Regions from separate parts of the Sporosarcina sp. 179-K 3D1 HS genome, predicted to be linked through region 3. Evidence: riboswitches for the same ligand, from Rfam matches in the RefSeq annotation. Region 3 holds a riboswitch; each other region holds the start of a gene.
The links. A riboswitch is a leader RNA that binds a small molecule or an ion and turns the genes downstream of it on or off. The one in region 3 is predicted to bind cobalamin.

Region 1 (10,496 bases), on a different contig from region 3:
CATGCTTCGTACACATCCACGTCCGCTGGAGCCAGGCTGATCGGCCGTTCCATGTCTTCCTCTTGGATTCCGTGATCAGCTTTAAATGGGATGATTCCCGCAACCGGAATTCCCGTATAGGATTCAATAAAATCGACCCCTTCTTGAAACAAGGCAGGATCTCCATGGAATTTATTGATGATGATCGCTTTCACGCGGGCCCGGTGCTCAGGCGCGAGAAGCTGCAAGGTGCCTACGATGGAGGCGATGGCTCCGCCGCGATCGATATCCGCCACGAGTACGACCGGGACGTCTGCAATGTCCGCCACCCGCATATTGACGATTTCTCGATCGTTCAAATTCACTTCTGCCGGGCTCCCCGCCCCTTCGATAATGACGGTTTCATAGGTTTTTGCCAGTTGATCGAGGGACGTCCGGATCGCTTCGACCGCTTGCTGGAAAAACTGCTCCCGATACGTCATTCCCGTAACAGGGCCAAACTTCTCCCCGAAAAAAAGCACCTCGGACTTCATCGAAGCGACCGGTTTCAATAAAATTGGATTCATATAAACCGTGGGTGTCGTCCGGGCAGCCTCCGCCTGCAAAAATTGGGCACGGCTCATTTCTTCGCCCCGTTCTGTTTTCGCCGAAAATCTCGACATGTTCTGTGATTTGAACGGCGCCACCCGTACTCCTTCATTGGCGAGGATGCGGCAGAGTGCTGTGCAAATCATCGTCTTCCCCGAATCGGATGCCGTCCCTACGACCATTAGTCCATTCATCGTTTCTCCCCCTTTTCCAGTACATCGCCACGCCATAATCCATTTCAATCGCTTCATCCGCTCTTCGGACCAACTCTCGATGGACACGCCCGAGCCATTTCATATAGATTTTCGTTTCGGGATCACTCATCGGTATATCATCCAGCACTTCATTGGAAACGATGATGAGATGGGCGGCTTTTTGCCGTAAGGCCTCTACCGTTTCATAGAGCCGTTCTTCTTTCGCTTCCATACAGCCCGGTTGGTGAATGCAGGGCGTTCCTTCATCCCATCCTTCATACAATTCATTCGCCAGCCAAGTCGTTGCGCAATCCCAAAGGACCAAATCACCCAAACGGATAGATGGCAATACCTCTTCCATCCGAACGGATTGTTCCAGCGTAGTCCAATTTATATGTGCACGATCTAATCGATGCTGATCAATCCTGGCCTGCATTTCTGCATCGGTCGCTGTTCCCGATGCGATATAGACAAGACGCCCGCCAGTCCGCTGCGCTTTTTTCACTAAATAATCTTCAGCAAATGCGCTTTTCCCACTTCGGCTGCCGCCGAGAATTACGGTCAACAATCCCTTATTATGTATTCGCAAATATGAACACCCCGATCACCGTCATCCATAGCCAAAACACGAAGGATGCGATATGCATCTGTCTGACAGCGGATTGTATATGCTTGGCTGTCAGCGGCATGATTCCCGGCCCAATTTCCGGACGCGCCGAAACGACGCCGCGATAGGTACTTTTCCCACCTAACCGGATACCCAGTTGCCAAGCCGTCGCAGCTTCCGGAAACCCGCTGTTCGGGCTTGGATGGCGCCGCGAATCCCTACCGAATCCGACAACTCGCTGCCCGAATGGCAACTTCCCTTCATTTGCCGTATGGAAGAGGATGAGAAGTCCAGTAATCCGGGCGGGTATATAATTTAGCAGATCGTCCGCCTTTGCGGAAAACTTCCCAAACTGGGCAAACCGATCGTCCTTATAGCCGACCATCGAATCGAGCGTATTGACCGCTTTGTATAGCCAAAGACCCGGAGCCCCGAGTAAAAAAGCCCAAAATAAAGGCGAAGTCACGCCATCAGCCGTATTTTCGGAAACCGTCTCAATTGTCGCCCTCGAAATCTCGCTTTCATCCAGCTTCTCGGTATCCCGGCCGACAATCCAGGATAATTTTTCCCGAGCTTCTTTAAAGTCCCCATTTTCCAGCGGTCTCTTCACAGCTAGCGCGGCGTCCCGCAAACTTTTCTGTGCTAGCCCGATCGCTATTAGGACAGCTTCGATGGCAATCCCGACGAAAGTATGAATCTCATAAGCTAGCCAGACGATGATCGCTGCAGTTACTGTGACGATTCCCACCGTTGCGAAGAACAGCACCGCCCCTTTCCAGACGCGATGGCGTCCTTTATTCAAAAGCAACGTCATCTTGGAAATGAAAGATCCGATCCACCGGACAGGATGTGGCCAATTGGGCGGATCCCCGATGAGCCGGTCTAAAAGAAAACCGATGGCAATGGCGATGAAATGCGACGGGATCACGTAGTCCACCCTTTCGCTTTCTTGTACGCCCGAAGTGCTCGCACCGTACAATCGTAGACGCCATGGCCGACCAATTTTCCAAGAGGGGTCACCGTTCCGGCATATGGCAGATACTCTCCTTGCTGCGTGGCCGCAATGAGAACGCTGTCAGTCGATGTCCCGGTCGCAATAGTGCCAGTCAGCGGATCTTGGATCGCTTCATCATGAAGGGCTTTCACTTTCGCTTCGGTCGCCGTAATCATTGTTTGGACGAACGCCTCATCCGACAACTGACCATTGACGATGATCCATGTATTGATCGTGCCGATTTTCTGTTCCTCTTCTCTTGTCAGCGCTTGCGAGACGTCCACCGCATTCCCGACCCCTGCTGTCACGGCGATGAGGACGGAACCGAAATCGCCATCATATTGGCCGATTTCCACATGTTCGGTCGAGACGGCAGTCATCATTCCAACCGTCTCTTCTGCTCGAAACCCTTGCTGCTCAAGGTAAGCCGCCATTTCCCCTTTGGCATCGTCGCAATGATAATTCATATCCACATGGCGATTCACGAAGGCGCGGAACCACCCTATGCCGGCATTGTGGACAGCGGAAGATAGTGTCTTCAACGGTTGTTCTGCCCGGAAACTCACATAGTTGGACGACACGGAAAACCCTTCTAGTGTTGCAATGAACTGCATATTCCCCCACGCCTTTCTACTGTTTAAATTGAAAAAATCCCCCGTACAAATACGGAGGATGTGCAAGTAAAAATCCAAGCGCCCTTAAAGCGGTCCGATTTCCACCGACCTTTTCCTCGCAGGTCACGGGTGATCCGTAAAGGCAGGTCTCCTGGCTCGTGATCATCGCTTGCCGCGTCTTCCCGGAATGGTTTCCAGTGACTTCTCACGACTTGCTCACACTTACAGTGGCGGGACCGCGCCGGACTTCAACCGGCTTCCCTTTTAACCCCGCCAGACACGCAGGGCACCTTTACTCCGTTTCATTATACTATAGAAAAAGGGCGTGTCGAGGACTTCTCTGAAGAAGGGCCTGCTGCTATCCGTCACTTTTGATGACTTATCCGTCACTTTCCGGGCTTTATCCGTCCCTTCCGGAAACATATTCGTCAAGTTCACAAGTTTATCCGTCACTTTCCATCTTTTATTGTCAAGTCAAGACCTTCTACCCATAAATAAAACCGCCACACCGAAGCGTAGCGGTCTAATTTTTTCTTACATCCGTTCTGGTGCTGCAACACCCACCAGTTTCAGAGCGTTTGCGATGGTAGCGCGAGTGGCAGTGATAAGAGCGAGCCGCGCTTCGGAAAGCTCCCGATTTTCCGGGTCCAACACTTTTTCCGCATTGTAGAAGCTGTGGAATGAAGCGGCCAACTCCTGAATATAGGTAGTCACCCGGTGCGGTGAGCGGAGTCGTGCCGCATCGGCCACCACTTTCGGGAAGTCTCCGATTTTCTTCATCAATTCTTGTTCTTTTTCCGCTTGCAATAAAGAGACATTCTCCACGGACCCGGCCAGATCTGTGTCTGCGGCTTGGCGCAAGATCGAAGAAATCCGCGCGTGCGCGTACTGTGCATAGTAGACCGGGTTTTCATTCGACTGGGAAATCGCGAGGTCCAGATCGAAATCCATTTGCGAGTCGCCGGAACGCATTGCGAAGAAGTAGCGGACCGCATCCAAACCTACGTCTTCCACGAGTTCCCGCAACGTGACCGCCTTGCCCGTCCGTTTGCTCATCTTGAATTTTTCACCGTCTTTGAACAGTTGGACCATTTGCGCGACTTCGACTTCCAATGTGTCGCGGTCATAGCCAAGTGCCTCGATGGCCGCTTTCATCCGCGGGATATAGCCGTGATGATCGGCTCCCCAAATGTTAATAAGTTTATCGAAGCCGCGATGTAGTTTGTCCTCATGATAAGCAATATCCGGCGTCAAATACGTATACGTGCCGTCATTTTTAATGAGCACCCGGTCCTTGTCATCCCCGAACGTCGTCGAGCGGAACCAAGTCGCGCCGTCTTCCTCATAGACATGGCCGTTCGCCCTCAACTTATCAAGCGCCACGTCGATCTTTCCGTTTTCATATAAAGACGTTTCCGAAAACCAATTGTCAAATGAAACCCGGAAATCTGCCAAGTCCTTTTTCAACTTCGCCAATTCAAATTGCAGACCGTATTCACGGAAAAATGAATAGCGTTCCTCTTCTGAAACGTTGACATACTGATCTCCAAACTCTTCTGCCAACTGTTTGCCGATGTCAATGATATCTTGACCCTGGTAGCCGTCCTCCGGCATATCCTTCTCCAAACCAAGCGCTTGGAAATAGCGGGCTTCCACCGATTTCGCGAGATTATGCACTTGATTGCCGGCATCATTGATATAGTATTCGCGGTAGACATCATATCCGGCAAAGTCCAGGACATTGCATAAAGAATCGCCAAGGGATGCGCCACGGGCATGGCCAAGATGCAAGTCCCCGGTCGGGTTGGCGGAAACGAATTCAACCTGGACTTTTTCATTCGCTCCAGCGTTGGAACGACCGTAGTTTTCCCCTTGATCCAATACGGTTTTCACGACATCCCCGAGGTAATCGGTTTTCAGACGGATGTTCATGAAACCTGGGCCCGCCACTTCAATCGTGTCGATCGCCGTTCCCGCCGTATCCAATTTTCCGAGTATCGCGTCCGCAATGGCACGCGGTGGTTGTTTGGCAAGCTTGGTCAACTGCATCGCAATATTCGTTGCATAGTCGCCGTTCTCTTTGTTCTTCGGTGTTTCCAACATGATTTCCGGAATATCCGCCGAATTGACAAGCCCGGCCGCAATCACCGCTTGGTGCAATGCCTCTTTCACTTCATTTTGAATCTTTTCTACCGCGTTCATGATTTTCCCTCCGTATATGTAATAGTCAAATGGTATGTGCCGAGTAAGGACTTGCCATCCAACAGCCGATACTGGACATGGAACTCGCCGCCCTGACCTTCCTGTTCCTTGGTAAACTGCAAATGATCTGTTTGGACGTGAAGATCGAAGGTAGCCGGCCCGCTGCCGTATGAACCCATCCGTCTGCTTTCCATACTGAAAGGCAGTCGCATCTGTACGGCTCCTTTGCGCATGATAAGCGCGTCTTTCGGATCCAGTTTGACGATTGTCTCGATGGTGCCGTCCTGTTTTTCTACGTATTGCAAGTACGAGGTTCCCCTTTTTTCAATGAGCCTTCCCGTCAATTGGAACTCGTGCGTTTCCTTGACTTGTCCCGGATGCCGGATTGACGAATGGAGCCGGATATCCACTTGTTTCCCTTGATGTTGCCGTTCCATACGGTCACCTCCACATATCTTTTTATTATACCGTTCTCCCGCCCTACATTTCAATCTATCCGGAAAGGAAGTAATGTTTTTCATTCACCCCCGTTTAATCTCTTTCCTAGGTTCGCATACTGAACGTAATGACAAGGACAGGGTGGGATCCTATGCGACGGACGGTATATGTAAAAAAGAGGAAGCGGCAAGTGACGATTAGGCGGGTGCTGTTGCTGACAGTTATGACGTTGACCGCAGCATTGACCGTCTTTCTATCACTTCGAATCTATGCCCAGATTACGGGGGCCCCTTCATTAAGTGTGCCAAAAGCTACCATTTTCCTAGATAAAAACGGCAATCAGATTGGCGACCGCTTTTCCCTCGAGAGACGGTACTGGGTCAGTCTTGATGAAATTTCACCTTTGTTGGTCGATGCGGTCATTGCGACTGAGGATAAAAATTTTTACAAGCATAGTGGGTTTGATTACCGACGGATCGCGGGTGCCGTATTGAAAGATATTAAATCGATGCGTAAAGCCGAGGGAGCCAGTACGATCACCCAGCAATATGCACGAAATCTCTTTCTGACGCATGAAAAGAGCTGGAAGCGCAAAATCAGTGAAGCGCTCTATGCGTACCGGATGGAGCGCTTTTACGATAAAGATGTCATCTTGGAAGGCTATTTGAATACGGTCTATTTCGGACACGGCATGTATGGCGTCGAGGCGGCAAGCCGGTTTTATTTCGGAAAGCCGGCCAAAGATTTGACGCTGGAGGAATCCGCCGTCATCACGGCCATCGCAAAAGGTCCGTCGGTCTACTCCCCTCTGGATAACCCGGAGAGATCGAAGGAACGCCAGCAATTGGTCTTGTCGCTGATGGAATCTCAAGGATTCATTACCGAGCATCAGGAGGAACGGGCAAAAAAGGTGCCGATTCATTTAATGACAGAGGAGTGGGCCGACACGAAGCGGGTCGCCCCGTATTTCTTGGATGAAGTATGGAGGGAAGCGGAACGATTGCTGGCGGAAAAAGGGCGGCGTCCAGCAGAAGGCGGCTGGACCATCCGGACGACGCTGGACCCCCATCACCAGCAAACGGCGGAGGAAGCAATCGCCAAATGGATGCCCGACAGTGGCCTGCAAATCGGGTTCATCTCGATGGAGCCGGACACCGGTGCGATCACCTCACTTGTAGGTGGCGTTGATTATGCCAAAAGCCCGTTTAATCGAGCGACCCAAGCAAAACGGCAACCCGGTTCAGCGATGAAACCGATTTTATATGCAGCTGCACTGGAGGATGGATATAGCCCGCTCACCTTCCTGTCGACCGAAAAGACGGTCTTTACGTACGATGAAGGGCGATCCACCTACGTGCCAAACAATGTGAACGGAAAATTTGCCAATCAACCGATCTCACTCGCCCAGGCCATCGCCATTTCGGATAACATCTACGCCGTAAAGACACTGGAAGATATCGGTTACAAAAAGTTTTCCAAAATGGCAGAGCGGCTCGGCATTGATACTAAGTTTCCTGAGTCTCCGGCCGTCGCGCTAGGAACAACAGAGGTCACCTTATCCGATATGACAAAAGCGTACAACCGCATTGCTTCCGAAGGGGTGGCTGTGGAACCGATGACCATTTACGCTATCACGGACGCGGAAGGGAAAACTGTGTACGAACATGAGACCCCGAAGAGCAAGCACGTTATGACCGAACAGGATGCGTTCATTCTCACCCATTTGATGACAGGCATGTTCGATCCGGTGTTCAATGACTATTTGACGGCGACCGGAATCTCCATGCGGCAACACCAGACACGCCCCTATGCCGCCAAATCAGGCACGACCTTGTCGGATCAATATTTAATCGGCTTTTCGCCTTCATTGACGGCAGGCATCTGGACAGGCTTCGATAAAGGATTGCAGTTGAGCGATCCGATCGACAAGGCTGCTTCGAAAAAAATCTGGATGGATTTTATGGAGGAAGCGCATAACGGAAAGACGCCAGAGCCCTTCTTGCCTCCACCCGGCGTTACTAGCGTGATCGTCGATGTGGAAACAGGAGGCATCGCCGTCAGTGACTGCGACCGTCAACGAGTTGTCTATGTTAAGGAAAAAGACATGCCGCAAAAACTATGCACCGATCGCACCCTGCGCGAACACCGTTCTTCTGGAAAAGGCGACGACAAAAAATTCGACCTCTTCCCGTTTTCATTTTTTGAGTGATGGTGTTGGGGAAATTAGTGGGTTATGGGCGGTGGAGCGGGAGATATGGGCGGACCGTGAAGGATATCAGCGGTTCTCCCGAAATATGAGCGCTGAACCAAGGTTATGGGCGTTCCGCGGAGAATATGAGCGGCGCCCCCGAATTATGGGCGCGGAACCGAAAATATGGGCGGGCCGTGGAGGATATCAGCGGTGCCACCGACTTATGAGCGCGGAACCGAAGTTATGTGCGGGCCGCGGAGGATACGGGCGGTGCCCACTGACTTATTCCAAATCAAAAAAGCTTTCCTCTCTAAACGGGGGAAAGCTTTTTTACCGGGCAAGGCGTCCTGCCGTGTCGTATCGTGCTTGGGTTTGTTTGATACGGCATACGTCAGAAATGCACTATTCCGGCTGTCCTAGCTTACAATGGCAAGCTGTAGTTTTAGTGTACTTCCTTTCCCGGCGACATTCAACCTCGGAACGGGAAGTATGCGGAATTTGTCACATATCGTTCATAATCCAGGCGAATCTACGCCCAAGTCAACATGCAGCTTTGGCTCACTCCGCTCCCACATCTCTTTATTATGAGTGGCTAAAAAGTCGGCCAGTACTTTTTTGGAGTCATCGTCCATATGATCGACGATAATATGCCGCTTCATGGATTTGTCCATTTTATTCACATGATCGGCCAATATTTTAAAGCCGCGGCGCTTCTCGCGGTTGACGATCATTTCACACGCCGTCATCCCGGCATAATACGGCCCGTCCTCTTTAAAGTCAATAGTGACCCAAACGAGCCAATACGGTTTGCCACCTTCAGAATCCGCCCGATCCGTCGTAAATTTGATGCCCCGCTCCAGATCGCTTCGTGCGTGCATGGCGCCGATTTCGATGCTGGCGGTCCCTTCTTCTACGTCGATTATGACGGGCGACACATTTTCCAAGGATAACGCACCGACTCCGAATCCTCGATGGCCATCGATTGGATCATCTTTTATAATGGTGAACCCTATTTTCTGCTTCGGCTTTTCTTCGTTTGCCATGTATTCGTCCCCTCCAAATCTGATAGTATATACACTATACCGGATTTCCGGGGAAAGGGGGAAGTCGAATGCCATACGTAACTGTGAAAATGCTCGAAGGCCGCTCAGAAGAACAAAAACGGGCGCTATGCGAAAAAGTGACGGAAGTGGTCGTCGAAACAACGGGTGCACCTGCGGAAGCCGTTGTCGTCTTTATTGAAGAAATGCCAAAAAGCCATTATGCCGTCGCTGGAAATCGCTTGAGCGATCAGTAAAAAAATGAGAGACCGACTTACCCGGGATACTCCCCGGAAGCCGGTCTCTCTTAATTTACCGTGGATTGCTGCAGTTCGGCAATAAAATCAAATGCGTTGGTCATTTCCTCATCTGAGAAATTCAGCTTGTTTTTAACGATATGGACTTTGGCCACTTGCTCTTCCCGGTCCAGATGGTCAAAATAGAGTAATGTAGATACCAGTTCCAGAAAGCGGGAACTTTTTTCATTCAGCCGTTCAATACAGGCACCGAGCAACTCAGGCGGCTCCCCAGCCGTCTCCAGAAAGCGCCCCCCCTCTTCTGTCACATGATAGCTGTAGCGGACGTACGATCCCTTGTCCGTGCATTGTTCCGCCAAGAACCCCATTTCGCAAAGCTCCTCCACGCGAAGCGTCAATTCTTCCGAGTACGGACCGTACATATGTAATTCGTATTTTTCCGCGAATGGAAAATTCATCTTTTTTGCGATATAAACCATCTTTTGCAACTTTTTCCGTCCATTCACTTCATTTGCGATTGAAATGAATTGCGCAATTTTGGCATGTTCCTGTAACAAGGTCATACCCCTCCCTCATTTTTTCAACATATGTAATATCCGCTCATAGATAGGATTCTCATTTTTCCCTTTTAGCAAGACATCTTCCGGAAAATAGAGTTTATGGTCTGTCCGACGTTTCCCCGAAATGGAATCCACAATATCGGAGGAACGGGATAGTTCCCGTAATTCCCCATTCCGCATTTGCAAATAGATTGGCAGACGTTCATTTTCCTCGCCCGGCCGGTAAAAGTCGTAGGGCAGATCCGAGGAAGAGTCGGCAATCAAATAATAATCGGGGTCGATAGCAGCTTCTCTGAATAACTGTTCCAACTCTCCAATCTTCCGATACTCTGTCGCCGGGTCAAACTCGACATATTGGAATAGTCTCCGGTTAATAAAACGATAGCAGAGATCCGATAAAATCGGATCGTCCTCTTTCGTCCAGATTTGGAAATAAGTCAATAACACGCTCTCATCCAGCGAAATATAATCCTCCAAATTAAACGTCCGATCGAAGAAAGAACGGAAGTGAACCGGCTCTTGCTTGAACATATACCCTTTTCCATGAAGTTGTTTCGCCCGATGCAATATTTTCATTAAAATCACTTCAGCACTGCGGGACACTGGGTGGAAATACACTTGCCAGTACATTTGATAGCGGCTCATGATATAGTCCTCCACCGCGTGCATGCCGCTATATTTGACAACGGCCTGCTCCTCGGTCGGACGCATGACACGCAAAATGCGCTCCATGTCAAAATGGCCGTACGACACCCCTGTATAATAGGCATCCCGCTGCAAATAATCCATTCGGTCCGCGTCAATTTGGCTCGAAATGAGACTGACGACCAGC
Region 2 (10,496 bases), on a different contig from region 3:
CGGTTCAGGGCTTGAGCAATTAAACGAAGTCCACACAACGGATATTGTAGTTAAAGGGGATATCCTGCAATTTTATAATAATAAAACAGGGCATATTGAGACTATTAAGCTGGAAAGCGGAGGCAATGCCGAGGAGCCCTCGATTGTTCTAAAGGGAGATCCTGTAAAGGCCAATAAAATGTGGACAGTCACGTTCAATCAGGAGTTTGATTTTGCTTCTGTTACGGGTCAGACCGTTACTGTGAAAAATGATAAAGGTTCGGAAGTTCCTGTCACTTTTGGCAAAGACGCAACTGGAACCAAGCTATTGGTCTTTGCACCAAGCCAAGGGTATGAGAAAAATGTCAACTATACTTTGACGGTTGAAAATGTGAAGTCCTTCAAACAGCAAGTGCTGAAAGAGAAAGCGGTTAAGCAGTTCCATGTAAAATGAGTACGTGCACACCCTTCAACATGAAAGGGTGTGCTTTTTCTACGGAAAAATCAATCCGGCTAAATGTAAGCGTTAGACCACGGTCCCCTGGATTCCGCTTGAGTACTGTAGAATTCCCCCTAATCACTGGAGAATTACGACCAACTACGTCAGAATTCCGCCCATAGTCAAGAGAATTCCACCCAGTGGTAAGGATTATGCTCAATCGCGTCAGAACTCCGCTTATCAGCCAGATGCCCCCCACCCCATCAAATCCCTATTCGGCTTGCCATCTTTCTATGATAAACTACTAACAATGGACCAAGAGAATGGAGAGCACAACTTTGAGAGGGTTACGGAATTTACCGATTCGATGGAAGATTACGGGGTTGGCGTTCGGCATTACGTTATTCACTTTGATCATTACAGGGATTATTTACCTTGGCTATATGATGGATATGAAAAAGCAGGAGTTGTCGCATCGGGCGATGATTACGGCGCAATTGGTGGCGCAGATGCAGACGGTGCAGCGGGAAGTGACGGCGGAGAACGCGTCCGAAATATTGCAGCCGCTTGCTGAGAACATCCGGGTGCTGAACGATGTCGACTATGTCGTCATTCTCAATATGGATCGCATCCGTTTGACCCACCCGATTCCGCAACGGCTGCATACGCCGTTTGACGGAGGGGATGAGGACCCGGCCTTCGCTGAGCATATTTATCTGTCGAAAGCCCGGGCCGACAATGCGCATACGGTCCGTGCCTTTGTGCCGATCGTCGATGAAAAACGGAATCAGGTCGGGGTAGTGGTTGTCGGGAATATTTTGCCTACGTTCAAGGCGTTGATAAGTGAAGTAGGCAATCCGGCTCTCGTTATTTTCCTGATCACCTCGGTTTTCGGCATCTGGGGATCGTGGTTGCTCGCCAGTCATATTAAGAAGCAGACGTTTCAGATGGAGCCGGATGAATTGGCACGGGTGCTCGTCGAACGGACCGCTACCTTCAACGCGATGCATGAAGGGGTCGTGGCGATTGATGACCAACGGAGGGTGACGGTCATCAACGAAGTGGCCAAAAAGTTTTTGAACGTGGAAGGCGATATTATTGGAACGAAAATCGAAGACGCCATTCCTGACACGCGTTTGCCGGAAATTCTGGAATTGGGCAAACCGCTGTACCAACGGGAGTTTTTCATTCAAGGCAAACCGATCTTGAGCAATCGGATCCCGATTAAGGTGGGGGATAAAACAATCGGGGCATTGGCCGTTTTCCAGGATAAGTCCGAAGTGACCCGGTTGGCCAAAGAGTTGACAGGTGTTCAAGTATTCGTCGATACGCTGCGTGTTCAAAATCATGAATATTCGAACAAGATCCATACAATCGCGGGGCTCATCCAAATGGATCAAGGGCAAAAAGCGCTCGATTATATTTTCCAACTGACCGATGAACAACAATCGTTGGCCGATGTGTTTTCGAACCAGATCCATGACGACAGCATCCAAGGGTTGATTCTTGGAAAGGTGAGCCGGGGGCGGGAACTTGGAATTACCACCAACCTGCATCCGGAAACGTATTTCATGAATTATCCGGAAGGCGTTACGGTGCATGACTTGGTCGTCATCTTGGGGAATTTGGTGGACAACAGTTTCGAGGCGCTGACCCAATCGGCGAATGAGACGAAAGAAGTGACGATCCTGATTCGGGAAACCGAGGATGAGTTGCTCGTACGCGTCGAGGATACGGGAGACGGGATTCCGTATTCCTTGCATGACAGCTTATTCACGAGAGGTTTTTCAACGAAGGAGAATGAGGGCAGGGGCATCGGCCTGTTCCTCATCAACTCCATTGTGGAACGGGTCGAGGGGGATATTTATATTGATGACGCCAAGCCATCCGGAGCAATCATTTCCATTTGTTTGCCGATGCGGCAGGAGTTTCGGATGGAGATGGAAAAGCCGGCGGAAGGATGGGGAGACCAATGAGGGGAATCATTGTCATATGTTCATTTATTGCCGTGGGGATTGTAACAGCTGTGTATATCGCATTCGGGTTGAATGAACGGCCCGCCTTCGAAGCGAAGGACAATGAAGTCGAAGGTTTGAATGAAAAATACGTCATCCGGTTCAGTCATGTCGTCGCGAAAAACACACCGAAAGACCAGGCAGCCACTTATTTTGCCCAGCTCGTCAAGGAAAAGACGGACGGCTGGGTGGAAGTCCAAGTGACACCGAACGGGGCGCTCTATAAAGCACAAGAAGAATTTGAAGCGTTACGGAAGAATGAAATCCAAATGATCGCACCGGCGTTTGCGGAAGTGACCGTCCATGACCCGAAATGGCTAGTAATGGATTTGCCGTTTTTATTCGAGAACGACAAGGAAGTGGCACAAGCATTCGAAGGGGAGATGGGGCGGCTCTTGTTCGACAGCATCGAGCGGCAGGGATATAAAGCGATTGCATTTTGGGACAATGGTTTTAAGCAAATCACGAATAATATCAAACCGATCATCTATCCGATAGACTTGGAAGGCATGAAAATCCGGATCATGCCGAGCGAAGTATTGAAAAACACGTATGAGCTGTTCGGCGCCACGCCGACCGTCCATCCTTTCAATGAAGTGTATTCCGTGTTGAATGACGGAACGGTGGATGGGACGGAAAATACATTGTCCAATATTTACTCCAAAGGATTTCATAGAAAACAAAAGTATATGACTATCAGCAATCACAATTATTTGGGCTACGTCGTCTTGGTTAATCCGCAATTCTGGGAATCATTGCCCATGAACTACCAAGCGAGCATACAAGAGGCAATGGAAGAAGCGACGGACTGGCTCCGCAACAATGCCCAGACGCTGAATGACGAAATGTTATCGAAAATTGAATCCAGCAATTATTTAGAGGTCCACTATCAAACCGAAGGCGAAAAAGATGTGTGGCGGGACGCCATGCACCCGATATATCGTGAATACAGGCCTTTGATTGGCGAAGCATTGATGGCGGAAGTGGAGAAAATCCAGGCGGGACATTGATGGGGGTGGGATCGGGTGTTGTGAGGTTCGGTAGGAATGTTGTGAAGTTTGGCGGGAATGTTGTGAGGTTCGGGGAAAATATTGTGAGGACTGCCAATCACGTTTCCGGAAAAGGGTGCCAGATTCCGACACGATTTGCGGTTAATGAAACCTGGAATCCTATGAAAAAAAGAGGTCCTCCTTATTCAAGCGAGGTCCTCTTTTTCATTCAAAACTCTATGCCTTTCACCGCGTCAACGCCGTCTTCGTAATAGTGTTTTTCCGGTTCGATGACGGAGACAAGATCGGCGAGTTCCCGGATTTCCGGCAAGGCACTGCGCCCGGTGATGACGAGGTGGACGTGTTCGGGTTTGTTGCGGATCATATCGAGGACTTCCTCTTTTGGGAGGACGTCGTCGATTGGGAATTTGTCGATGGCGAGTGCATTATTCAGTTCATCCAAAATGACGACGTCGTATTCGCCGCTCATGACAGCGTCCCGTGCAATGGGCCAAGCTTTTTTCAAGGCTTCGCGATGTTCTTCAGGGGTTTTGGTCCAAGTAAAGCCGATGCCGAGCTGGACAATTTCAACGCCAAGTTTTTTGAAGGCGATTTGCTCGCCGTAGGATCGCTGGGGAGATTTGATGAATTGATATATTTGTACTTTCATCCCACGTCCCGTGCTGCGCAGGGCCAGTCCCAAGGCTGCGGTCGTTTTCCCTTTGCCGTCCCCTGTGAATACGAGGGTCAGACCTTTTTTATTTTTTTTCATCGGCAACCTCCATCTTCGTGTTTTGATAAACCTTACAAGTGTCAATCCATGTTTCCACCATTTCCAAGCATGTTGCAAAATGGAATTGGGGGAATCCGGCGACTAGGTTCTCCGTTGCCACCCCGTCCGCTTTCATCCCGCGCATGCCTTTCGTTTCATAGGCGTGCTTTATCGGAAAGTTCGGTTCGAAGGTGGAGTAGTGGAACTCATGTCCTTTCGCTTCCCGGTTTGAAGGAAGGAGGAAGTTATCCGCACATCCTTTGATTTCCCGGTAGCCGATCGCTTTTAAAGACGTGTGCATCGTCACATTTCCGGGAATTACGCCGGCCATTTCCGCTACATTTCCGTCCGTCATCGTGATCGATTCCGTCAAATAGCTGAAGCCGCCGCCTTCCGCAAAGGTTGGCATACCGTCCGCAATTACGTCTAAGATCGATTGTTTCGTTTGCTCACTATTGCTGACTGCCGGAACGAATTCTGCCGGAAGGCTGCCGCCTATATAAAGACCGTCGCAATCATGAGGCACGGGTTCATTCGCCAAGGGGGAGAACGAAATGAGTTCCGCTCCGTACGATTCAAGAAGTTCAAAGTTCTCTTTATAATAGGAATTAAAAGCGGCATCCTTCGCCACGGCAATTCGCACGAGTGGATCTCGAACACGTGTGAAAATCGAATCCGCTTCCGGGAACGAAAGGGGCTCTACTGCAGAAATTTCAAGCAGTTTATCCAAATCCACCGTTTGGGACACAAGCTCACCCAGCTGATCAAAAAACGGATCCAACTCGCCCCGTTCAATGGAAGGGATCAACCCGAGGCTGCGCTCTGGAATTTCAATCCCGTTTTCTCGCTTCAGATACCCGACGACCGGAACGCCACATTCCTGCTCGATCGCGGTTTTCACAATATTAAAATGACCTTCGCTGCCAACTCGGTTCGCAATGACGCCGACTATGTTCGGTTCGGAGGATAGCGTCTGGAACCCTTTCACAATGGCCGCCGCGCTTCTTGCCATGCTCGCACAATTGACGACGAGCAAGACTGGGCTTTTCGTGATGACACTGATGTCAGCAGTGCTGCCGACATCGGTCTTCGGATCTTTGCCATCGAAAAACCCCATGACGCCTTCCATGATGGAAATATCGGCATCCCGGCTCGCGTGAGTGAAAATATCCAACACTGTATCTCGTCCGAGCATCCAACTGTCCAAATTGCGGGAAACCCGTTTCGTCACCGCCGTATGATAGGATGGGTCGATATAGTCCGGACCACACTTGAACCCTTGGACCGTCAGCCCTTTTCTCATCAAAGCCGCCATCAAGCCGATGGTCACGGTTGTTTTTCCCACGCCACTCCCTGTTCCTGCAATGACTAATCTGCGATTGCTCAATCAAAACACCGCCCTTTTCTGTACAATGTATGGTTTTCTGAACTTTTGCTGCAGGGCGTCCGTTAAAACAGATTCCACGAGTTTTCCAATTTGTTCACGTGAAATGGATACTTGTCCCTCTGCATCCTGATTCGTGGCGATGGAAACGCAGTCGAATCGGTTCATTCCCAATCGGATGTCCGCTTTCTGATAGGCGGCCATTTTCGCCTCCGTCGCAGCCATGTAGAAGTCGAATACGGTCCGATCGTCTAACGGGGCATCGATGAACAAAAGGACGTGGACGGTATTGCCGAACATCAACAGAAGGGCGATATCCACTCCATCGACTTGCCGCTCAACAAGCAGCGTATTGGCCAAATTACCCGGACAGCCGATCCCGAGTGCTAGGCCGACAGGGATACCGCGCATTTCCATCCATTCTTTCATATGGTCTGGGCGGTGTTCTGCTGCTGGCAAATTGATGAGAAAGAATTGCTGAAGCCATTGGATACCGTTCCCAATCGTCGCATTCGAAAATGTCCGCAACGGCTTGTTGAAAATGATTCCTACACTATCTTCATTGCAATCAACGGAGTAACTTTTAAAAAAGCTTGTGCTGTCCACCACACTCTCCACGGAAGGGGTCATAAGCAATTGGGGTCTTGCCACAATTGGATGTGCTTGCGTTTTAACGTCCACTTCATAGACCTTTCTCAACTGCTCTTCCTTGCGCAAAGTATTGACGTCTCCCACTTCGAGGAAGGATCCTTTATGAAGGAGAGCGACTCTGTCCGCGTAGAGGGAGGCCACGTTCAAATCATGCAAAATCGCAAAAATTGTCAATTGCTTTGTCCGTTGCCATTCTTTCAGCATGTTCAAAATCTGGAACGTGTGCTTGATATCCAAATGATTCGTCGGTTCATCCAGCAACAGGATTTCCGGTTCTTGAGCCAATGCTTTTGCTAATAAAACCCGCTGCTTCTCCCCGCCGCTCAATGTCCGGAACTGTGAATTGCGGAACTGCTCAATTCGTGTCACGTTCATGACATGATCAATGACTTTTCGATCTTTTGCGGATATGCTCTTAATAAAGCCGGTTTGGTGCGGGTAACGGCCGAGACTTACTATTTCCTCTACGGTGAAATCGAATGTCACTTTGCTTTCTTGAGAAAGGACGGCCACCTTCCGCGCTTTCTCGAGCTTCGACATCTTCTCCATCGGTTTACCATCGATTGCGATCGACCCTGACACGATAGGAAGTTGTCCGGTAATTAATTTGAAAAGGGTGGTTTTCCCGCTGCCATTCGGTCCGAGCAGTGCGAAAAACTCACCTTTCTGGATTTCAAATTGAAGATCGTGGATAATCGGTTTTTTTCCGTAACCGCCTGCTAGCTGTTTGACTGTGATCATCGGCTTTCCCCTCTTCCCATTCGATCTCGAATTAAAAGTAAAGCAAATACTGGAGCACCAATCAAGGCAGTGATGACGCCAATCGGCAGTTCTTGCGGAGCAATGATCGTCCTCGCGAGCAAATCTGCGAACACGAGGAAGGAGCCGCCCAGCAATATGGACAGAGGCAAGACATTTCGGTGATTTGGCCCGGTCATGAGTCGCACCAGATGGGGAACGACCAACCCGACAAAACCAATTGAACCGGACACGGCAACTGCCGAACCCGTCAGTAAGGAAGCGCCGATCAAAATGAGGATTTTACCTCTTTTCACATTGACTCCGATATGATCGGCTGCTTCTTCGCCGAGTGCGAGGGCATTCAGCTCCCTATAATGGGCGAGCAAGATAATGGAGCCGATGACAAGGAAGGGGATGATCAGCTGGACGTGGCTCCACCCGCGCATCGCGACACTTCCATATAACCAATACATGATTTGTGTCATCGCATCGCGGTCTCCAAGAGAGATCATCAACGACGTCAGTGCTCCGACGAAGGCTCCGACAATGATACCGGCGAGAATGATCGTCTCAATGGCGAGACTCCTGCTGCTCAATCTGACGATTCCAAAGACGACGAATAAGGTGAGGAATCCGCTTATAATGGCCACGATCGGCAATGTGTAACTACCTAATCCCCAAATCGTATATTGGAAAAATAAAACCGTTACGGCCCCGAGCGCTGCCCCGGATGAAACCCCGATCGTGTATGGATCGGCCAACGGATTGCGAAGAAGCCCTTGGAAGGCGGCGCCTGCGAGCGACAGGGAAGCCCCGACAAGAAAGGCCAATAATACGCGCGGGACCCGGATATTCCAGATGATCAGTTCTTCATTTTTCGGGACATCCGTAAGCCAGCCGAGACCAAATGATTTATCCGCCACGATATGGAGGATCGTGGGAATCGGGAATTTCACACTGCTGACGAATAGGCCAAGAAGGGTTGCACAAAGTACAACCCCAATACTTGCCATATAAAGCCAACCGATTTTACTCCCCAAAAACTTCCGGATAAATGAGTTTTGCAAGTTGCTCGACTCCTTCAATCAGGCGTGGGCCTGGACGGGTAACCGTGTCGCTGTCGACATCGAAAACTTGTTCGTTTTTAATGGCATTGACTTCTGCCCAACCTTCGCGCGCCAAGACGCCTTCGGCAGGATTATCCACATAATAGCCGTATGTAGTGATAATGACATCCGGGTTCAGTTGGACGATTTCCTCTTCCGACAATTTCACCCATCCATCTTGATCTTCAGCGGCATTCGTAGCATTGATTGTTTCCAGCATTTCGTGCATGAAAGTGTTTTTACCGGTTGTGAAGATGTCCGGCGCTGGTGAAACTTCCACCCATACTTTCTTTTTGTCCGTAATTTCTTTTGCTTTCTCTTCAACGGCAGCACGACGGTCTTTCATATCTTGGATAATCTCTTCCGCTTTGTCCGTTGTCCCGGTGGCGGTCGCAATCATTTCCATCGTTTGGTACGCATCGTCGAATGAAGCGGCACTGCCGGTTACGACAACTTTGATGCCCACTTCTTCAAATTGCTTTAGAATATCTTCATGTTTATCGAAATGGTATTTCGTAACAAAGGCAACATCCGGCAACAAGGTCATGACCAGTTCGGCATCCATGTCCTGGCCGCCGACTTTCTGGACTTCCAATGCCTCTGGAGGGTAGTTACAGTAATCGGACACCCCGATGAGGCGATCGCCAACTCCGAGCGCATATAAAATCTCCGTATTGCTCGTCTGGACGGAGATGATCGTTTCCGGTTCTTCTTCGATTGTTACCTCACGACCGACATCATCGGTAAATGTGACTGGGAAAGCTAGCGCTTCTTCCGCTTGACTTGTTGCTTTCGTGTCCGGCGTATTATCCGGCGCGGATTGGTTTGCTGGGGTTTCTTCTTTCGTTCCACAGCCCGTTAGTAGGACCATGCCTACTACGAACATCAAACTAAATAAACCCCATCGTTTCATCATGTTGTGCACTCTACGTTCCTCCTCTTAGTTGTGAACATCAAAAAAGCGCTTGTCCTCGAAGGAAAGCGCATGGCATGATAAAGCGAAGTTGCGGGCAGTTCGGCGTAAGCCGGTAAACCCATTACGACACCCTAAACATTCCTATCCCCGAGGAAGCTTACAATCGAAATAGGCAGGTCTCCTGACTTACGACTCCAGCGGCCGCCCCACTCCTTCCCATGCTGTCGCACAGTGGATACGCAGGACATCCTCATCGATTACAGTGACGGGTTCGTGTTGGACTCTCACCAACTTCCCTCTTCATTTCAAACAGCCGCTTGGACGGCCATATGAAAAACCTATTTCTACACTATTCTTTTTTAACGTTACGGTTCATGCCCAGTATATAGAAGAATTGATAGTTTGTAAACTTTATTTGGGGCAGGGGGTTCAAAGCAGACAAGGACTCCGCCCATCGTGTGGAGAATTGCGACGAACGAGCGTAGGATTCCGCCAAAGTGCGTGAGAACTCCGCCCATGGAGTTGAGGATTGCGACGAACGGGCGTAGAATTCCGCTCCAAGGCACCAAAATTGAAATTTGGGGGTATTCTCCTATTTCTATTGTGAAAACTAGGAGAAAATGATAGCGTATATTATGAACACCGAATAATCCGAAAAGGAGTGATCGGGATTATTAAAATTCATCGACAAAAGCCAGAACTTTTAATAGCACTACCCAGATTGCTGGCCCGTCTTCATCCTACCCACGACAAATACAAAGATCTTGAAAATCAACTCTATCGAATCGAGGCTGGCTACGCAGGAGAATGTAGAGTTGATAAGTATTTGGAAACCATTGAATTCCCTGAGCCAGTTTCTATTTTTACCGATTTACAATTAGTTATTACTCCGGGTTTTACCATTCAAATTGATACCCTGATCTTAACCCCATCCCATGCGATCATTCTTGAGATCAAGAATATTGCAGGTACGTTATCTTACATTTCTCATCCACCCCACTTTGAAAGCATCTATTCCGAAAACAAATCAATCGTTATTAATTGTCCTTTGATGCAACTAAATAATAATAAGGCAGGCCTCGAAATATGGTTTAAAAGAAATGACTACAATTTGCAAATAACCGGATTGATTGTTTTGGCCACCAATACTTTGGTGAAAAATGCTCCGTCTGAAATGCCAATCGTGTATGCGAAGCATCTTCGGTCCTATCTCAGGAAATGGGAAAAGGGAAAAGCACCGATGACTTTATCCCAATTCCAAAGAATGCTTGATGAATTAAATAAAGATAGATTGTGGTATAACCCTTATCCACTTGCTGGGAAATATCAATTGGATTTAGGTTCTATTCTTCAAGGGAACCTATGTGCAAATTGTAACAGCCAGCTGTTCCGTAAGAATAAAATTCTTTGGACATGCCGGAATTGCAAACTTGATATTAAAGAGCCGTACGTAGATAGCATGAAAGATTGGTATATGCTTTTTAAAGGTACCATTACAAATCAA
Region 3 (10,496 bases):
CCCGCTCATGTTTCCACCAATTCTGTTCTCCAGCCTCTTGGACCACGACAAGCGGCTCTTCATTCACAACAGACGCACTGGCGGTGACGATATGGGTTTCGTCCTCGATCTTCCAACCGAAATCCCGTCCGAAAATATCGACAGGAATTGTCTTTTGGACGTCGGAAGCAGTCGTGATGATGGGCAGGGCGCCGAGTTTTTCCGCCACAATATTCGTTAGATCATTCGCACCGCCGACGTGACCGGAGAGAACGCTGATTGCAAATTGGCCCCGGTCGTCGACGCAGACAACGGCTGGATCGACTTTTTTATTTTTCATGATGGGTCCGATCATCCGCACCATCGCACCTAAGGAAATGACCGAGACGATGCCGTCATATTTGGCGAACATGTCCGGCAATAAAAGGCGGATCGAGCCGTCAAATAAAGTGAAACCTTTTTCCTCTTCATCTCCGTAAGCGAATTTCCTCATATAATATACATCGGCTGTGGGCATTTTCTCTTTCAATTCCCGGATCAGCTGGACGCCATGTTTCGTGATGGCGACGAGGACGACATTATCCATCAACCACCACTCCTTTGCGGAATCCGTGCGTAAAGGTTTTATCATACAGCTTTGATTCATAGCCGCCTTGCTCTACGAGTTTCGGATCGACCGCTGGGCTGATAATGACCATCGCCTGCTTGGTGATCCGGTTGGCGCGCATGTCTTCATCGACTTTGTCGAGCGTCGTCCGGATAATGATTTCATCCGGCCACGTCGCTTTGTAGACGACGAGCACCGGGGCATCCTCCGCCCAGCCGGCTTCATAGAAGGATTTGACGACTTTCTTGATAAGTGTGGCGCTGAGGAATAAAGAGACGGTGCAATGGTGCTTCGCCAAGTCAACGAGCTGTTCTTTTTCCGGAACCGGTGTCCGTCCTTCTGCACGTGTCAAGATGACCGTCTGCGTCAGTTCTGGCACGGTGAGCTCGACACCCGCACGTGCAGCCGATGCGAATACGGAACTGACGCCTGGAATCACTTCATATGAAACATCACGGTGAAACAGTTTGCTCATCTGTTCCAAGATCGCCCCGTAAATGGCGGGATCTCCCGTATGGATGCGAGCTACGCTTTTTCCTTCCTCGACGGCGCCCGCCATGATATCAATCTGTTCCTCTAACGCCATGCCGGCACTTTTCAGTACGAGGGCGCCATCTTTCGTTTCGTCCATGAGCTTTTCATTAACGAGTGAGTCGGTGAACAGGACGACATCCGCGGTTTGCAGTAACTTCAGACCTTTTACGGTGATCAATTCGGGGTCTCCCGGTCCAGCACCGATAAAATAGACTTTCGATTCGATATTCAAATGGATTCCCTCCTTACTTCCGAACGAGCATGAGCGATAGGTAGTTTAGTTCGGCTGTTTTTAATTCACGGACATCATGCCAGACATGTTCTTCGCTCGATGTCACTTTTGTTGTGACAACGGCTTTATCGACTAAGTCCATTTCTTCCAGCAGGTCAATCATTTCCGGCAGCACTTTTGCTACTTTCAAAAAGGCGACGGCATCATGGTCGAGTAGTGCTTTTCTCATCTGCTCGCGGTCTTCGGTCGCGGGGATGATGGCAAACCATTCATCGCCGTCCGCCAACGGCATCTTGAAACGGGAAGCTGCTGCGTTAACGGACGAAATGCCAGGGACGGAGATGCACTCCACCTCCGGATACAACTGTCCCATCCGGCGCATGAGGTGCATGAATGTGCTATACAGCATCGTGTCGCCTTCCGTCACGAACGCCACGTCTTTTCCTTCCTTGACCTTTTCGTACACTTGATTGGCAACGTTTGTCCATTCCGTCTCCAAAATGTCCTGTTCCCGGGTCATTGGGAAGACGAGGGGGAGCATTTCCTTTTCGGCCGGATTGATATAGTGGTCGATGATTTGCTGGGCATAGCTCTTGCTGCCTCTCCGTGCCTTCGGGAATGCGACAATATCGGCCTCTTTCATCACCCGATAGGCTTTGACGGTAATGAGTTCCGGATCGCCGGGACCTACGCCGACACCAATTACTTTTCCTAGCATTGTGCTGTCTCCTTCCGCTTTGCTTGAATAATATAGACAGGGTTCAATCCCTCAAAGCGTGTCATATGTAAAATCGGTTTGCTGCGTGAAATTTGCGCAAGTGTGATGTTGACGGCAAATCCTTCCGATTCGAACGCCTTCACCGCGTTGTGCAGGTTTTCGATTGTCACCGCATTCAGGACGATGGTGCCATCCGCTTTCAGCCGGTTGCAACAGATGTGGAGCAGTTCGTTCATCTCGCCACCCGAGCCGCCGATGAAAACGGCATCCGGATTGGGGAATTCATCGAGACGCTCCGGCGCTTTTCCGTGGACCAGTGTGACATCGGTGCGGAATTTCGAGAAGTTTTCCCGACAATTGTCCATGTCGGCTTCATTTTTCTCAATGGCAAAGACGGCGCCATCTCGGCAAATTTTCGCCGCTTCAATTGAAACGGAACCAGTGCAGGCGCCGATATCCCAAACGGTGCTCTCCCGCGTCAGTTGCAGTTCTCCGATACTAAGCACCCGGATCTCTTTTTTTGTAATCAATCCTTTATCGGGTTTCCGTTGTTTGAATTCGGTATCCGGAATGCCGAGCGGCCAGACAGGGGCTTCTTTTACACGCTTTAGAATGACGACGTTCAGCGGATTCGCTTCATAGTCGAGAAGTTCATGTAAATCAAACCAGCCGACTTTTTCATCGGGTCCGCCAACCGCTTCCGCAACGAATGCAACATACTCATCCATTCCGAACGAGAGGAGATAACGGGCGATCGCTTGCGGACTGTTATTGTGGTCCGTCAACAGGCATACTTTCGGCTGGCCATCGATTTTCTGGGCAAGGCCTGTCATCGGACGACCATGAACGCTGAGGAAAAGGCTGTCTTGCCAAGATTCTCCCATGCGGCTGAACGCTTCCTGAATGGAACTTAACGCCGGATAGATCTCGATGTGCTCGAGTTTATTCGCCAAGTAACCGCCGATCCCATAAAATAATGGATCACCGGATGCCAAGACGACGGTTTCTTTGTCGTCCTTCTGCAAATTGGCAACCACCGTGGAAAGCCCGCCGGTTACGGATAACTTCTCTCCTGCATAGTCGGGGAAGAAGGCGAGTTGCCGGTCTCCGCCGACGAGCCGTTCACTTTGTTCGATCCATGTTTTGTAGATAGGCAATAGGGAGTCTTGTCCTGCCTCGCCAATGCCGATCACTTTAATCGCTTTCTTCGCCACGATAACTCTCCCTTCCTAAAATTTCTTTCTTCATCGAAATGACAATCACTTCCACTTCCAAACCACCGCCTACTTCGTCATAGCAATGTTTCGCGATGCGCTGGAGCAATAAAGTGAAGAATTTCGTATTGCCTGCTGCCTTGACGATGTCTCCGACTTGGGACGCAGTGTTTGCATGGCGAGCCTCTTCGACAAGTTCCGGCGGCAAGCCCGCTTGTTCCACAAGATCGGCTAAAAAGTTAAAATCGACGGGTGCACTTTTGGAATGAACCATCATGACCCCTTGCGCCACCTTTGAAAATTTCCCCATCATCCCGACGAGCGTCACTTTTTTCATCTTCCGGGCTTTGCATTGCTTCATCGTGAAGCCGATGAAATCACCCATTTCGATAAACGCGTCTTCTTGTAAATGGGGATGGAATTCAATAGCGAAATTTTCACTTCTGCCTCCGGTACAAGCAACGACTTCCGTACAGCCGTTTTCTTTTGCAACATTAATCGCTTGAGCGATGCTGGCACGGAAAGCGGCCGTCGAAAAGGGGACGACGGTTCCCCGTGTTCCGAGAATGGAAATGCCGCCAATGATACCGAGCCGGCTATTCAATGTTTTTTTGGCAATTTCCTCGCCGTCCGGAACGGAAATGACGATTTTGATGCCCCGTTCGATTCCGTATTCATCTAAAATTTCCTGTGCGGCCCGAAGAATCATCCGTCTTGGAACGGGGTTGATGGCCGCTTCTCCTACGGGAACGGGGAGGCCTGGCTTCGTCACTCGTCCGACACCGATTCCGCCGTCCAGTTCGATGCCGGGTGCGTCATTCCAGGAAACGGTTGAAATGATCCGGGCGAGATGCGTTGCATCCGGGTCGTCTCCGGCATCTTTGATAATTTCCGCAGAAACCGATTGCGTGCCGAGCGAGAGTTTATCCATCGTAAAAGGGACCGTATCGCCAATCGGCAGGGTGACAGTCACCTTTAGAATTGGCTCCTGAAGAATGAGGGAAAGAAGAGCTGCTTTCGTCGCTGCCGTGGAATTGGTACCGGTCGTATAGCCGTGCCGAAGTTCTTTCTTCTCTTCCGTTTGCTTCTTCATGTCAATCGAGTTGGGTCGCCATGAGCGAAATGGCATTGACCGCCGCAACGGTGACAGGGCTGCCGCCTTTTCGACCAATGTTCGTAATGAATGGGATATCGAGTTTCGCCAATTCGGCTTTGGATTCTTCGGCAGATACAAAGCCGACGGGCATTCCGACGACAAGTCCGGGGCGCGCTTCTCCATTTTTCACGAGACGAATTAATTCCAGCAGGGCAGTCGGGGCATTGCCGATAGCAAAAATGCCGCCTTCCGCTTCTTTCACCGCTTTCTGCATGGAGATGATCGCCCGGGTCAAGTTCTGTTTTTTTGCTTCTGCCATGACATCCGGATCCGAAATATAGACACGGACATCTCCGCCATATTTCTCAATCCGCGGTTTGCTCACGCCGACTTGCACCATCTGGACATCCGCGACCAGCGGTTTCCCATTTCGAATCGCTTCGATGCCGGCACGGATCGCATCTGGATGGAATACAAGGCTTCTTCCCAATTCGAAATCGGCAGAAGCATGGATGACACGTTGGACGACTGGGTATTGCTCCGGTGTAAAAGGGTGCTCCCCAAGTTCGTCCGTTATCATTTGAAAGCTCAATTCCTCAATTTCCCGCGGTTGGATCGTCACCGGTTTAAATTCTGTTTGAAAATCCATTTAACTCTCCTCCAATGTCGTTTGTAGCTGTTCCATAAGCGGGTCGAATGAAGAATAGACTTGGCCATAATCAATTTTCGGACGGCGGATCATGATGACGGGAATGCCAAGTTCTAGGGCAGCTTCCACCTTTTCATCCACCGACCCGACTTTTCCGCTTTCTTTCGTCACCATCAAGGTCACGTCGAATTGTTGATAGAGCGCCCGGTTCAATTCATAAGAGAAAGGGCCTTGGATGGCGACGATGTTTTTTTGTTCGACGCCTAGCGCTGCGCATTTTTCCATATTGTCCAAACGGGGGAGCATCCGAGCGATGAGGCGGACACCGTCCACACCGACCAATTTCTCAGTGAATGTCGCCAGCGTTTTGCTTCCCGTAGTGAGCATGATGTTGCCTTTTCTCTCTAATGCGACTTCGGCTGCTTCCTCGTAAGATGCAACGGAGATAACCCGATCATCATACTGATCGATTTGTTCGCGTTCATATCGGAAGTAGGGGACTTCTGCGTTTGTCGCAGCCGCCATCGCGTTTTTAGAAGCCTCTTCCGCGAAAGGGTGGCTGGCGTCTACGATGGCTTTCATATGTTCCTTCTGGATAATCGCGACCATCTCATCAGCAGTCAGCCTTCCGATATGGACACGGAGACCCGCTTCCAAGAGGGCGTAACTTGCATTTTCCGTCACTATCGTTGTGAGGGGATCATAACCTTTTTCTTTCAGTTCGATCGCCAATTCCCGGGCATCACTCGTTCCCGCTAAAAACAGGATCAAGGGGTGACCTCCTCGTGGACATGATGATGGTGATGATGTCCATGTCCATGGTCATGATCATGGTCGTGATGGTGGTGATGATGAACGTCCATATGCTCTAGCGCGTGTAGACGGAACTCGCAGACATCACAGTTCAATTTGGCTGCGCCAAGCAACGCTTCTTCGGCACGGTCTTGGAACACATCTTTCACTTCGTCCCGGAAGCCGAAATAATCGGTCATATGCAGCTGATGGGATGGATAATGTTCTTTCAGTGCAGCAAACTTATCGTGCATCCGATTCATCAGGACACCTGTGAAAAATAAATAAGGGACAAGGAAAACCTGTTTAGCCCCTAAAGCAATGGACCGGGCAACGCCTTCTTCCACGGTCGGTTTTGTCACACCAATAAAAGCCGATTCGACGGGTAAGTGCTCAAAACGCTCGGATAATAAGCGTCCGATTTTATATAAATCACTGTTGGCATCGGAATCGCTGGAACCGCGGCCGATGAGCAGGATGATGGCATCTTCCACTTCGTTCGTCAGCCCTTGCTCACGCAAACTGTTTTCCAACATGTCGATAATCCGGTTATGAATGCCGACAGGGCGTCCATAAGTGAATGTAACAGCCGGATATTTGACTTTCGCTTCATCGATGGCAGCTGGGATATGCAGTTTCGAATGGCCCGCAGCCAAGAACATCATTGGAATGAGGCTGACGGAAGTCGCTCCGCGCTCGATGCAGCGGTCAATGCCTTGTGAAATGTCCGGCGCTGCAAATTCCAGATAACAAGTTTCGATGATCGGTTCCGAGAAGCGAGGTTTGATTTGATCCACAAATTGGCGGATTTCCTCATTTCCATTTGGATCCTTGCTGCCATGACCGACAAATAAGATTGCTTTCATATTGTTTTCCTCCGTTAACAAAGATCCGGTTCCAGGACGACTAATGTTGGTACTTCCTGGTACGGGTATCCTTGGATATTTTGTACACGCTTAAAGAATTTATAGAATCGCTCGTTCGGCAATCCTTCGTTCCGGAATTGTTCGACGATGGCCACGATGAGAGGGACGAGCTTTTCAGGCTCCAATCCTTCGACAACTGGAACGCCTGTATGCGCATTGCGTCCCATCGCTTTCGCTCCGAGAAAGACATCGAACTTCTTCCGACGATAGACGATGCCGATATCTTCTGCCACGGCTCCGTAGCACGCCATGCCGCAGCCGTTGAATCCGATTTTCAATTCTTTGGGAACACTGAGTCCGCCGAGCTTGTCGCGTAATTCTACTGCGTAGGGAATCGGGTCTTGCTTGTCTCCGTCACAAAAATCGCAAGCTTTCACTTTCACAACATTACCGGCAGGGGCGAGCAGCCATCCTTCTTTTTTTAATTTGGATGTGATCTCTTCCGGGTTTTCCGTTTGCAATGAAATTTTGAATTCATGATCCGGAGTATATTCGATTTCTCCCGCCTCACCGACAATTGCTGCCAAAGCGGTGAGCTGGCTTGGAGACATTTTTTTATTGGCCACGCCGGGTGATACGGTGAATTCGAAAAGGCGGTGTTCTTGGAAAAGGGAGCTGACTTTATCCGGTGTCGTTCCGTCCAATTGAGCGAGTGCTTGCTCGGCCAATTCCAAAACGTTGTTGATTTCCGGTTCGGTTTGAATGATTTCAGTTTTTTTTTCTTCTAGGATAGGGGCTTCCTCTTTTTCGCCGCCGTGCAGCGCCCATGGCTCGTTCTCTTCTTTCAGGCGTTGGTGTGGTTTCAACGGCTGTTTTTCTTCACCTAGCGTATATTTGCGTTGGTATCCGCGCGGCGTGATGATTTTCCCGTCATACAGGAAGGTCGTGCTGTTGCCAATGATGACGGTCGTCAACATGCCAATATCATGTTCTAGCATATGTTCCAAGTCTGTAATCACAATGTCTTGCCGCTCCCGGTAAGCACTTTTGACAAGGCCGACGGGGGTCTGGGGCGACCGGTATTGCAACAGGATTTTTTGAGTTTCTTCGATCTGCCGTGTCCTTCTTCCGCTTTTCGGATTGTAGAGGGCAATGACAAAGTCAGCCATCGCTGCTGCTTCCACCCGTTTTTTAATCCATTCCCAAGGTGTCAAATGGTCGCTGAGGCTAATCGTGCATGAATCATGCATGACCGGTGCGCCGAGAAGGGAAGCGCATGCTTGGATTGCAGAAACGCCCGGGACAACTTCCAGTTCGACGCCGGTCTCTTCGTTCCATCCTTGTTCGACGAGCACTTCGTAAATGAGGCCAGCCATGCCATAGACCCCGGCATCCCCGCTCGATATGACCGCGACGGTATGGCCCGCTTCCGCCAATTTCACGGCTTCCTGTGCGCGTCCCACTTCTTCCGTCATTCCAGTACTGACAATTTTCTGATCGGGCGTCAGCAGATGGCGGATCAGCTCGACGTACGTCTTATAGCCGATAATAATATCGCATTCCGCAAAAGCATCCCGTGCCCGCTGTGTCATATGGAGCTCATGACCAGGGCCAAAACCGATTGCTATCAACTTACCTTTCTTCATATTGCATCCTCCTTTGTGAATAAAAGAAACAAAAAAAGCATTTCTAACCGGAAAAGGTTAGAAATGCTTTCGTTTTCGACAGATGGACAGTGCGAAACCGTGCAGATCTAACACTTCCCCATCTCCCCGTAGGTCTAGCAGTGCTGTTAGAAAAGGCAGGTCTCCTGACTTATGGTCATCGTTTTCCGCTCCTTCCCGTCTGAGACAGTGGATTCTGCGGAAAACTACCAAATTACAGTGGCGGGACCGTGCCGGATTTTCACCGGACTTCCCTTTTAAGCGCAACTAAGGCGCACCTTTTCCCGTTCATATGAAATTTAGTGAACTTGTAAACTATAACCAGTATTCATAACTTTATCGCAATTGTCAACCTACCTTAGGAAATTAAACGCAGCGGGTCGGAAATGCAGAAAGGTAGGTGATGCGGATGTGGCCGGTCTTCGCATGCCGTTCAATTTCCGCATTCACTTGAAAAACCGTAGCTAACATTTCTTTGGTCAACACTTCTTTGGGCGTCCCGAAACGGACGATTTGTCCATCATGCACCACGTAAATACGATTGCAATATGTAGCAGCGATATTTAAATCATGTAAAGCAGCAATTACGGTCAACTGAAGGCTTTTGGCCAAATCCATCACTTGCAGTTGGTGATGAATGTCGAGATGGTTGGTCGGTTCATCCAAGATTAAGATTTTGGCTTGCTGGGAAATGGCTCTGGCGATGAGGACGCGCTGCTTCTCTCCACCCGATAGTGTGGCAAATCCCCGTTCTCTTTTATCGATAAGCCCGACTTGCATCAGTGCATGATCGACGATGTCCTTATCCGACCGGCTATCCAAGTCGAACCATTTTTTATGGGGAGCCCTTCCCATCAGCACCATTTCCTCGACGGTAAAGTCGAATGACAATGCTCCTTCTTGGCTGACTACCGCCATTTGCTTTGCCAAGCCTCTTGCCGATAGGGAGGAAATATCCCGGTCATCGATGCTAATATTTCCGCTTTGATGGGGGAGGGCGCGATAAATCGATTTCAAGATCGTGGATTTCCCGCTGCCATTCGGACCAATGATGCCGACGAATTCGCCCTCTTGGACGTCTATCGAAATGTGACGGGTAATTGGGACTTGATTGATACAGGTTGTCAAATTATCTAAAAGAACAGTCATGATCCATCACCTCCAAAGGAATAATCACTTTTTCTCAATAGCCAGATGAAGAAAGGTCCGCCACATACCGCTGTAATGATGCCGATCGGTAGTTCTTCGGGCGCAACCGCTATCCGGGCAAACACATCTGCCCAGATGATGAAGATGGCGCCCACCAATGCGCTGACCGGCAACACTTTCCGATGATCCGCTCCAATGACCAGCCGGACGAGGTGCGGAATCATTAATCCGACAAAGCCGATTGCTCCGCTGACTGCAACGATAACTCCCGTCAATAGGGCCGTCACCACGATCAGCTCTTTCCTGAACCGATGTACGCTGATTCCAAGTGTGCCTGCTGTTTCTTCACCGAGCAACAATAAGTTGAGGGCGCGAAACCGGGTCAATAAGTATAGTAGACCGACAAGGACTGCCGTAGTCGGGATGAATAAATAACTCCATTTGGCTCCTGCCAGACTCCCCATCATCCAGAACATCGCATTCCGGATCCCTTGTTCATTGGGTGCAGAAATGACGATGAAACTGGTCACCGCTGATAAAATCATCGAGACAACCACCCCGGCCAAGAGGAGTCGGGTCGTTGTCAGGCGGCCTCCCACATGCGCGATGAAATAAACGAAAATGATGGAGAGTAAGGCGCCGCCGAAAGCGGCTATAGAAAGTGCATATTGGCCAAAGATGCTAAACGCCCCGAATAAAATAACGACAGTGGCCCCGACTGAAGCGCCCGAGGAAACGCCCAATATATAAGGGTCTGCCAAGGAATTTCGGACGAGTGCTTGAATTCCGACTCCGACTACCGCAAGCCCGGCTCCTACGACTGCGCCAAGTAGCACACGGGGGAGGCGGATATCCCAGATAATCCGTTCTTCGGGACGACCCCAGTCTATATCAAATAATGGGGAGGGGAGTGGCAATTGATTCAGCACAATCTTCCATACAGTCAGAGGGTGGATGGAAACTGGTCCGATAATGACGGCGAAGGTGATGGAGACG

Region 1: it holds a riboswitch for cobalamin, as region 3 does, so the genes downstream of both, AB1K83_RS09810 (adenosylcobinamide amidohydrolase) here and cobJ (precorrin-3B C(17)-methyltransferase) in region 3, are expected to answer to the same signal.
Region 2: it holds a riboswitch for cobalamin, as region 3 does, so the genes downstream of both, AB1K83_RS13230 (helical backbone metal receptor) here and cobJ (precorrin-3B C(17)-methyltransferase) in region 3, are expected to answer to the same signal.

What each region holds. Positions count from the first base shown of each region.
Region 1 is NZ_JBFEGI010000006.1:73,124-83,619, forward strand. Features, by position in the region: gene AB1K83_RS09795 (cobyric acid synthase) at 1-761, opposite strand, end outside; gene AB1K83_RS09800 (bifunctional adenosylcobinamide kinase/adenosylcobinamide-phosphate guanylyltransferase) at 676-1,350, opposite strand; gene cbiB (adenosylcobinamide-phosphate synthase CbiB) at 1,337-2,296, opposite strand; gene AB1K83_RS09810 (adenosylcobinamide amidohydrolase) at 2,293-2,976, opposite strand; cobalamin riboswitch at 3,100-3,285, opposite strand; gene AB1K83_RS09815 (hypothetical protein) at 3,241-3,429, opposite strand; gene argS (arginine--tRNA ligase) at 3,511-5,178, opposite strand; gene AB1K83_RS09825 (DUF1934 domain-containing protein) at 5,175-5,615, opposite strand; gene AB1K83_RS09830 (transglycosylase domain-containing protein) at 5,768-7,825, shown strand; gene AB1K83_RS09835 (YwhD family protein) at 8,320-8,850, opposite strand; gene AB1K83_RS09840 (2-hydroxymuconate tautomerase) at 8,919-9,104, shown strand; gene AB1K83_RS09845 (YwgA family protein) at 9,155-9,661, opposite strand; gene AB1K83_RS09850 (HD domain-containing protein) at 9,677-10,496, opposite strand, start outside.
Region 2 is NZ_JBFEGI010000010.1:34,112-44,607, reverse strand. Features, by position in the region: gene AB1K83_RS13265 (DUF5050 domain-containing protein) at 1-433, shown strand, start outside; gene AB1K83_RS13260 (ATP-binding protein) at 757-2,394, shown strand; gene AB1K83_RS13255 (DctP family TRAP transporter solute-binding subunit) at 2,391-3,443, shown strand; gene AB1K83_RS13250 (cob(I)yrinic acid a,c-diamide adenosyltransferase) at 3,652-4,194, opposite strand; gene AB1K83_RS13245 (cobyrinate a,c-diamide synthase) at 4,181-5,581, opposite strand; gene AB1K83_RS13240 (ATP-binding cassette domain-containing protein) at 5,582-6,970, opposite strand; gene AB1K83_RS13235 (FecCD family ABC transporter permease) at 6,967-8,037, opposite strand; gene AB1K83_RS13230 (helical backbone metal receptor) at 8,000-8,992, opposite strand; cobalamin riboswitch at 9,146-9,349, opposite strand; gene AB1K83_RS13225 (nuclease-related domain-containing protein) at 9,654-10,496, shown strand, end outside.
Region 3 is NZ_JBFEGI010000012.1:4,228-14,723, reverse strand. Features, by position in the region: gene AB1K83_RS14370 (cobalt-precorrin 5A hydrolase) at 1-565, opposite strand, end outside; gene cobM (precorrin-4 C(11)-methyltransferase) at 558-1,352, opposite strand; gene cobI (precorrin-2 C(20)-methyltransferase) at 1,366-2,070, opposite strand; gene cbiE (precorrin-6y C5,15-methyltransferase (decarboxylating) subunit CbiE) at 2,064-3,284, opposite strand; gene AB1K83_RS14350 (cobalt-precorrin-5B (C(1))-methyltransferase) at 3,265-4,413, opposite strand; gene AB1K83_RS14345 (precorrin-8X methylmutase) at 4,379-5,029, opposite strand; gene cobK (precorrin-6A reductase) at 5,030-5,800, opposite strand; gene AB1K83_RS14335 (sirohydrochlorin chelatase) at 5,797-6,687, opposite strand; gene cobJ (precorrin-3B C(17)-methyltransferase) at 6,702-8,333, opposite strand; cobalamin riboswitch at 8,470-8,648, opposite strand; gene AB1K83_RS14325 (ABC transporter ATP-binding protein) at 8,718-9,500, opposite strand; gene AB1K83_RS14320 (FecCD family ABC transporter permease) at 9,497-10,496, opposite strand, start outside.